2 regions of the Actinoallomurus acanthiterrae genome follow, and region 2 is predicted to be linked to the other one. Evidence: riboswitches for the same ligand, from Rfam matches in the RefSeq annotation. Region 2 holds a riboswitch; the other holds the start of a gene.
The links. A riboswitch is a leader RNA that binds a small molecule or an ion and turns the genes downstream of it on or off. The one in region 2 is predicted to bind cyclic di-AMP.

Region 1: another riboswitch for cyclic di-AMP. It lies ahead of ACYVF7_RS04405 (C40 family peptidase); the one in region 2 lies ahead of ACYVF7_RS12615 (CHAP domain-containing protein).

Annotation. Positions count from the first base shown of each region.
Region 1 is NZ_BAAHCO010000001.1:902,079-906,489, reverse strand. Features, by position in the region: gene ACYVF7_RS04410 (FtsX-like permease family protein) at 1-994, shown strand, start outside; cyclic di-AMP (ydaO/yuaA leader) riboswitch at 1,581-1,719, shown strand; gene ACYVF7_RS04405 (C40 family peptidase) at 1,784-2,749, shown strand; gene ACYVF7_RS04400 (GntP family permease) at 2,860-4,269, opposite strand; gene ACYVF7_RS04395 (LacI family DNA-binding transcriptional regulator) at 4,345-4,411, opposite strand, start outside.
Region 2 is NZ_BAAHCO010000001.1:2,584,267-2,588,677, forward strand. Features, by position in the region: gene ACYVF7_RS12610 (helix-turn-helix transcriptional regulator) at 1-861, shown strand, start outside; cyclic di-AMP (ydaO/yuaA leader) riboswitch at 1,271-1,416, shown strand; gene ACYVF7_RS12615 (CHAP domain-containing protein) at 1,677-2,165, shown strand; gene ACYVF7_RS12620 (cellulase family glycosylhydrolase) at 2,444-4,225, shown strand; gene ACYVF7_RS12625 (cellulose binding domain-containing protein) at 4,289-4,411, shown strand, end outside.

The DNA of each region.
Region 1 (4,411 bases), 1.7 Mb from region 2:
CGTCGGCGCCGACGCCCGCCTCGACGTCGCCCCCGCCGCCGCAGCCTCCACACCCGCGCTCGCCCGGCGCATCGCCGCCGCGCCGGGAGTCCGGCAGGCCGTCACCGCGCAGGTGACCGACAGGGCGAGCATCGTCGCCGACTCGGTCGTCGTCGCCCCGCGCCTGGTGATCGTGGACACCTCCGCGTACCGGCGGATGCTGGCCTCCACTCCGCTGCCACACGCGCCGGCGCTCACCCGGCTCAGGGCGACCGGACACGGCGACGTCCCCGCGCTGGTGCGCTCGAGCGATGGCAGCCTGCGGCGCGGCATGCGGCTAGAACTGCTCCGGGACGGTGCCCCGGCCATCCGGCTCACCGCCGTCGGTACGGCGCCCGCCGTCGGTGACGCCGATGACGTCGTCCTCGTGGACGCCGCGGCCGTCTCCGCCGCCGGAATGCCGGCCGTCCCGAACACGGTGTGGGCGACCGGCCCCGGAGCGGCGCGAGCGGTCACCGCGAGCGCCGTCGCCGCAGACGCCGTAGTCCGCGCGGACGTGCTGCGCGCACGCCGTAAGGCGCCGCTGACCTCCGGGCTGCTGCGGCTGACGTGGACCTCGGCCGCGACCCTGCTGACCCTGGGACTGCTCGGCCTCGCCCTCGGCACGGCCGCGAGCGCCCCGGAACGGTGGCAGACCCTGACCCGGCTGCGGACCCTCGGCCTGCGGCCACGGGACGCCCGCTGGGTCGCCGCGGGCGAGTTGCTGCCGCCGGTCCTGGTCGCCGCCGTGGGCGGCCCGCTGCTCGGGATACTGCTCGCGCGCCTGACGTTCGGCCCGCTCACCCTGCGGTCGCTCACCGGGCAGGCCGGCGACCCGGCCCTGATGCTGCCGTGGTGGTGGCTCGGTCTGGTGACCGTCGCGTTGCCGGCGGCGGTCGCCGTGGCGGTACCCGTCGAGTCGGCGCTACGACGCCGCCGCCGATTGAGCGAGGTCCTCCGCGCGGGCGAGGGATAGCCGCCGGCCCCGAGGGCGTGTCCGACAGATCCCGTTCGTAGCGAGCGCCGTCTGGGCGCCGCGCAGCCGGACAGCGGATCTGTCAGACACGCCCTAGCAGCCAGCCGGTGGGCGACCCGGCTGAGGATCGGCGGCGCGTGGCGACACCGTGGTCGGCCGAGCGCGTGTGCCCCAGCCGGCGCCGCAGGCGCGGCCGGCCGGACCGCACGCCGGCGGGACCGGTCCTTCGAGGCGGGTCACCGCGTAGACGTGGACGACACCTCGCCGCTGGTATTCGGCGAGTCGGGCGAACCCCGCCGACTCGGCCGCCTGGTGCTGGGCACCGCGATCTCGACGTAGGTGCCGCCAGACCGCTTCGTCTCGCCGCCGGCCATGACGCCGCGAAGGGCATCGGCCGCTGTTCTCGCCGAATGAGACTCGAGGACAGTCACTCAGCGTCGGGAACTGCGTACCAGAACAGGGCACATTATCTGCGGTCGGTAACGGACAGTACACACAGCGTGTGATAAGTCCCGTTTCGGTGGTTTCATCCACATTGATGCCCTACGCTCCGTAAGACTCGACCGTCCCATGCTTCACAACAGAGCACGACCGTCAGCCGAATCCCCGCAGTGCGGGGAACCGGGGACCCAGGTACCTGGGGTGAATCCGCAGCGCCCGGCGCTCGGTAGGGCATCTCCCGCCCGAACCCGACAGCTAACCCGGTAGGCGTGAGGAGAGGAGTTCGTACGCGTGGCATTTTCATATTCGCGACTCACCCGTTCTGGTCGCCTGAGAGGAATTATGGCCTTGGCGGCAAGCGCCGCCCTCCTTCTTCCCGCAAGCAGCGCATACGCGGCCACCAAGCCGTCAGCGGCCGCGACAAAGAACAAGCTGGACAAGCTCAACAGCCAGGTGGACAAGCTCGCCAACCAGTACGACAAGGCCAAGACACAACTGGACGCGGCGAAGAAGCGGCTTTCAGCGATCAACAATCAGATCGCCACCGAAAAGCCCAACTATCAGAACCTCCGCGTCCGGGTGGCGCAGATGGCCGTCGCCGCCTACAAGAACGGCAGCCTTGGCAACACCGCCGTTCTCGCTTCCAAGGACCCCGAAGCGACCCTGCAGAACATGTCGTCCTTCATCGAGCTCTCCAACAGCCGCAGCCAAGAGATGAACGCCTTGCTGGCATCGACCCAGCGCCTCCAGCGTGATCAGCAAGAAGCCAAGGCGGCACTGCAGACCGTCACCACGACCACGTCCACGCTCAAGAGCCAGAAAGCCGCCGCCGAAAAGGCGATCGCCAAGCAGAAGGCGCTGTTGACCAAGGTCACCAGCTCCAGCGGAAGCACCAAGAGCACGAGCGGCAACAGCAGTGGCAAGAGCAGTGGCGGCAGCAGCCCCTCCAGCTCCGCATCGGGCTCAGCCGGCAAGGCGGTGAATTACGCCATGTCTCAGCTGGGCAAGCCTTATATCTTCGGCGGTACAGGCCCGACGGGCTATGACTGCTCCGGGCTGACGATGATGGCCTGGCGTTACGCCGGCGTCAGCCTTCCCCGCGTCGTCCCCGACCAGTACAACGCCATCCGCCACGTGGCCAAGTCCGATCTACAGCCCGGTGACCTGGTCTTCTTCGACGGCCTCGGACACGAAGGCATTTACGTCGGCGGCGGCAGATTCATCCACGCCCCGCACACCGGCACCGACGTGCAGTACGCCAGCATGTCCAACAGCTACTGGACCGCGAACTACGTCGGCGCCGGCCGCCCGTGATCGAAGGGCCCGTCGCCCGGCATGTTCGCTGGACCGTGGGGAAGGCGTCGTACCTCCTGGACCGGTTCGACGCCTTCCCCGGCCGGCTGACAACATGGGGCATACGGTCGCTAGAGGAACGCGGAGAGCAGGAGGGTCATCCCCAGGCCCATGATGCTGACCAGCGTCTGGGTGGTGGTGTGGACTTTCGTGGCCTTGCCCATGTCCATCCCGAAGGACTCCTTGACCAGCCAGAATCCGGCGTGGTTGACGTAGTTGAGGCCGATCGAGCCCGCGCCGATCGCGATGACGACCAGCGAGGTGTGCCAGCTGCCGGACGCGGTCACCAGCGGCGCGACGATGCCGGTCGAGGAGACGATCCCCACCGTCGCCGATCCGGTGGAGGCGGAGAGCAGTAGCGCGAGCAGCCACCCCAGCAGCACGACGCTGATGTGCGCTCCGCCGGCGGCCGAGGCGATGGCGTGGCTGATACCCGTGTCCTCCAGTACCTGGTTGAAGGCACCGCCCCCGCCGATGATCAGCAGGATGCCGACCACCGCCTTGAGGCTCTCCGTGACGGACTGCCGCACCGCTTCCCCTGACCTGCCTTGGGCCAGTCCCAACGCGAGCAGCGCGACGAGGAAGCCGATCAGCATCGCGATGACGGGCGCACCCACCAAGAGCGTCGCGCTGCGCAGTTGGCTTCCGTCGGGCAGGGCGATCTCCGCGATGGTGCGCAGCAGCATCAATGCCACCGGGACGAGGATGCAGGTGACCGCCCAGGCGATCGGTACCGGCCGCCGCGCTGTTCCGGAGTCGTCGCCGCGTACGGCGGGGTCGTCCTCCGCGCGCCGCCGTACGAACTGGTCGACCAGGGCCTGGTCGGGGTAGACGTCGATCCGCGGGGCCATCCAGGTCGCGAAGACGGGGCCGGCCAGAATGACGGTGGGCACGGCACACACCAGGCCGAGCAGGATCGTCTTGCCCAGGTCCGCGTGCAGTCCGGCGACGGCGGCCAGCGGTCCCGGGTGGGGCGGGACCATGCCGTGCAGGGTGGCGAGCACGGCGATGGTGGGGATCACGAGCATGGTGTACGGCGAGTAGCGCGCGTGTCCTTGCCTGCGCATCCGGTCCGCCACGCTGAACACCAGTGGCAGCAGCACGATGAGGCCGACCTCGAAGAACATCGGGATGCCGATGACGAACGCCGCGGCGCTCATCAGCCACGGCACTGAACGCGGCGTCGACCGGCGCACCACCGCCGCGGCGATCACTTCCGTGGCGCTGGAGTCGGCCAGCAGGCGGCCGAGCATGGCGCCGAGAGCGAGCGTGATGCCGACGTTGCCGAGGACGTCGCCCGCACCCTTCTCGATCGAATCGGCGATCTTGGCGACGGGTTCGCCGCCCGCCAGCCCGACCCCGATGGACACCACCAGCAGGGCGATGAAGGGATTCAGCCTGAGCCGCGAGTTGATCAGCACTACGAGCAGGGCGACCGAAACGATGAGTACGGCTATCAGCCCCGGCGTCGACGTTGCCACCGCAGGACCTCCTCGATACCTCCGGAACCGGTTCCGGAATAGTTCCGGAAGTGTGGCGGACGCGGAGGGCGAAGGTCAAGGTCGGACGTCGGCGGGCTCGTACGCAGAGCGATCGTCGGCGACGCCTGGCAGCAGGCGCACC
Region 2 (4,411 bases):
CTGCTGACGTCGTCCGCGCTGGCGGTGCTGGTCGCGGCGGCGCTACGGACCGGCGACCTGAGCGCGGCGTGGCGGTACGCCGAGGCGGAGCGGCCCGCGCTGTCCCAGTACGGATCGCCGCACGCGGAGGCCGCGTTCCGGCTCGTGCGGGCGCAGGTCGCCGTGGCCCGCGACGGGCCCGGGGCGGCGGAGGAGACCGTCGTACGGCTCTGTGACGAAGCCACGGCGAACTGCTGGACCTTGGTCGGCGAGCCGACCGCGGCGCCGTGGCTCGTACGGACGGCGCTCGCCCTCGGCGACCGGGCCCGCGCCGAGAGCGTGGTCCTGGCGATGGACCGGCTGGCCGCCGACCACCCGGTCTTCGACAGCGTCGGTGTCGTCGCGGCGCACGCGCGCGGCCTGCTCGACCGTGACCGGGCCGCCCTGCGACGCGCCGCCGAAGAACACGCCGACCCGTGGGCCCGTGCCTCGGCGGCGGAGGATCTGGGAAGCCTGCTCGCGGCGGACGGCCCCGGGACACGCGGGGAGGCCATCGCAGGCCTGGACGCCGCGCTGGCGGCCTATTCGGCACTCGGCGCGATCCGCGACGCCGCCCGGGTCCGCCGCCGGCTCCGGCGGCTGGGCATCCGGCGCCGGCACTGGAGCCAGGCCGACCGGCCGGTCTCCGGCTGGGCCAGCCTCACCGACACCGAACGCCGTGTCGCCGAGCTCGTCGCCCAGGGCCTGACCAACCGCGAGGTCGCCGACCAACTGTTCATGAGCGCGCACACGGTCGCCTTCCACCTGCGTCACATCTTCCGGAAGCTGGACGTGACCTCCCGGGTCCACCTGACCCGGCTCGCGGTGGAGGTCGGCGACTGACCCCCGGGCAGGGACGCCCCTCGGATCGTACGTGGCCTCTGACGTCACATCTGCATCATTGTGACAATTGGCATTTCTAGCCCCACAATGCCGCATAGAAAGCACCATGCTCATGTGTGGGGCTACATGACGCTGATCTCGGTAGTTAGGTGAGCCAGATCACACAAATGTCCAGTGTCGTCTGCGTGTTTTGTCCTGCTATGTTCCTATAACTCTTGCGGCGCTTGTCTGCGTCGCCCGCATATCCGCTGGTGACAGCTGGTACGTCGGCCCGGGCGAGGCGCGTTTGGTAAAACGCGTGTCCGGGGCGAGTTCGGCCGATCCGGTACATATCCAAAATCGCACGATCCCCCATACGCCGCCACCAGTGGCGGCCATTCCCCAATCCTCTTTTGACGCCGCCCGTCCTGCGGGCGACCCGCTGAATCCGCACCCCCGCGGAACCGGGGACCCACCAGAAGTCCCGGGGTGAATCGGCACGCCCCCCTTGTGCCGTAGGGCAGCTTCCACGCCCGAACCCGTCAGCTAACCCGGTAAGCGGCATGGAAGCCAAGGAGTTCCCCCGTGCCCTGTATCCCCCGACCCGAGAAAACGCCATCCGCGATCCGTCTCATTCCCGCCTTCGCCGGCCTCGCAACGGCCGGTGCGGCCGCGATCATTCTGAGCTCAACCGGGTCGGCCGAGGCATCGCCCGCCGTTTCTCTTCCCGGCCATGCCGCCGCGCTCCCGCTCCCCCCGGCAGGCCCGTGCAGTGGCCCGCGCAGTGGCCCATTCCCGGCAGGGGACTGGACGCCAGGCCCAAGGAAGAGCCCAAGGTGGCGAAGGTGCCCACCGCCGCCGACGCGCTGAAGCTGGCCCTCTCCCAGGTCGGCACCACGGAGACCGCTGCCGGGGGCACCAAGTACAACCAGTGGTTCATGGCCTCGCCCTTCGCCAAGAGAGGCGTCCAGCGCGACGGCGGGGCGATCAGCGACTATGCCGACGCGAGCTGGTGCGACATGTTCGTCACCTGGATCGGCGCGCAGGTGGGCATCAAGGGGATCGGCGGCGACGCCTTCACCCCTGAGCACGCCCGCTGGTTCCAGCAGCAGGGCCGCTGGGGAAGCGTTCCGAAACCAGGCGCGGTGGTGTTCTTCTCCTGGAGCGGCGGAGGCATCGACGGCATCGACCACGTCGGCCTGGTCATCAAGGACAACCACAACGGCACCATCCAGACCGTCGAGGGCAACACCGACAACGCCGTACGGATCCGTACCCGCAGCACCGGCCAGGTCGTCGGCTACGGCTATCCCCAATACGGCTGAAGACCTCCCTCCCCCCGCGTCGGCGTCGGGCCCTCTGAGGCCCGGCGTCGACGCACGCTGCCGTCGTCCCGCCGCTCGGAGGCGCCGGTGGCCGTGGCACGCACGGCTGAAAGTTTCAGCCGCGTTCCCGGTCCTGTCCCAGGTCGGCGTGCGTGCGCGTGCCCGGGGGCCAGGGCGCTCTTGCGATGCGATCGAGGGCGGGTGATCGTTGCCAGCGCCCGCAAACGCCGGAGCAGGACCGGGTGCCGCTTCGCCGCCTTTCGCCAGGGAGAACGCCCATGCCGATCCACCGGAGCTCGTGGTGCAGAGCCGTGATCGCCGCGGTCGCGGTGCTGCTCGCCGGATTGGGGCTCACCACGGTCCAGACCGCCGCACACGCCGCCGTTTCGTGTTCGGCCACGTACGCCAAGAGCTGGGACAACGGGAGCGCGTTCGGCGCCAACATCACGGTGACCAACACCGGTGATCCGCTCACCGGCTGGACGCTGAGCTTCGACTTTCCCGACAACCAGGTGATCACCCAGATGTGGGGCGGCGTGCCGTCTCCGGCGGTGCCCACGCCGGCCGGCGCGGCCGTCACCGTCAGCCCGACCTCGTACAACGCCGCCCAGGGCACCGGGGCGACCTGGACCGTCGGTTTCAACGGCACCTACACCGGCGCCAACAGCGCCCCGAGCGTCTCGTGCGCCGGCCCCGGGTCCGGAGGAACGCAGCAGGCCCTGGTGGTCTCCCCGACGAGCGTGAGCGTGCCCGAGGGCGGGACCGCCGGCTACACGGTCCGCCTGAACGCCCAGCCGTCCGGCAACGTGACGGTCACCAGCACCGCGGGCGCCGGTGACAACGACATCACCGTGGTGAGCGGCGCGACCCTGACCTTCACCTCGTCCAACTGGAACACGCCGCAGACCGTGAAGCTCGGTGCCGCCGAGGACCCCGACAGCACCAACGGCACCCGGCCGATCACCGTGGCGTCCAGCGGCCTGACGCCGGTCACGGTCAACGCCACCGAGGCCGACAACGACGGCGGCGGCACCGGGGGGCCGGCGCCCGCGCTGCACGTCTCCGGGAACCATCTCCTCACCTCGACCGGCGCCACGTACCGTCTGCTGGGCGTCAACCGGTCCAGTGGCGAGTTCGCGTGCGTGCAGGGCAAGGGCATGTGGGACAGCGGCCCGGTGGACCAGGCCTCGGTCGACGCGATGAAGGCCTGGAACATCCACGCGGTCCGGATCCCGCTGAACGAGGAGTGCTGGAACGGCACCGACGGCACCCCCAGCGGCGCCACGTACCAGCAGAACGTCAAGGACTACGTGAACCTGCTGGTCGCCAACGGCATCACGCCGATCGTCGAGATGCACTGGAACCACGGCCAGTACACGGGGCAGGGCGCGGGCTGCTCGGACGCCGCCGCGACCTGCCAGAAGCCGATGCCCGACGCGCAGTACGCGCCGACGTTCTGGACCGGCGTCGCGAACGCCTTCAAGGGGAACAACGCGGTCGTCTTCGACCTGTTCAACGAGCCGTACCCGGACGCCGCCGCGAACTGGGACGCGACCGCCGCCTGGACCTGCTGGCGGGACGGCGGCACCTGCACCGGCATCGGCTACCAGGTGGCCGGCATGCAGTCGCTGGTCAACACGGTGCGCGCCGCCGGCGCGACCAACGTGATCATGCTCGGCGGCGTCGCCTGGTCCAACGACCTGAGCCAGTGGCTGACCTACAAGCCGACGGACTCGACCGGCAACCTGATGGCCGCCTGGCACACCTACAACTTCAACACCTGCTCCAACACCTCCTGCTGGGACAGCCAGGTCGCCCCCGTCGCCGCGAAGGTGCCGGTGCAGGCCGGTGAGATCGGCCAGAACTCCTGCGCCCACGACTACATCGACCAGGTGATGGCGTGGGCGGACGCGCACGGCATCGGGTACACCGCCTGGACCTGGAACCCGTGGGGCTGCAGCCAGGGCAACGTGCTCATCAACGACTTCACCGGCACCCCCACCAGCACGTACGGCGAGGGTTTCAAGGCACACCTGCTCACCCAGAACCCGCTCTCGTAAAACCTCGCGGCCGGGTCCGTCACCTGGCGGGCCCGGCCCGGTTCGCGGCACAGGAGCCGTCCCATGCTTCGCAGATTCGACCTGTACGCCCTGCTCGCCGCGCTCCTCGCGGCGCTCGCCCTCTGTCTCGCCCTGCTCGCCCTCCCCGCGCGGTCCGCGACGACGACCGTCCGGATCATGCCGCTC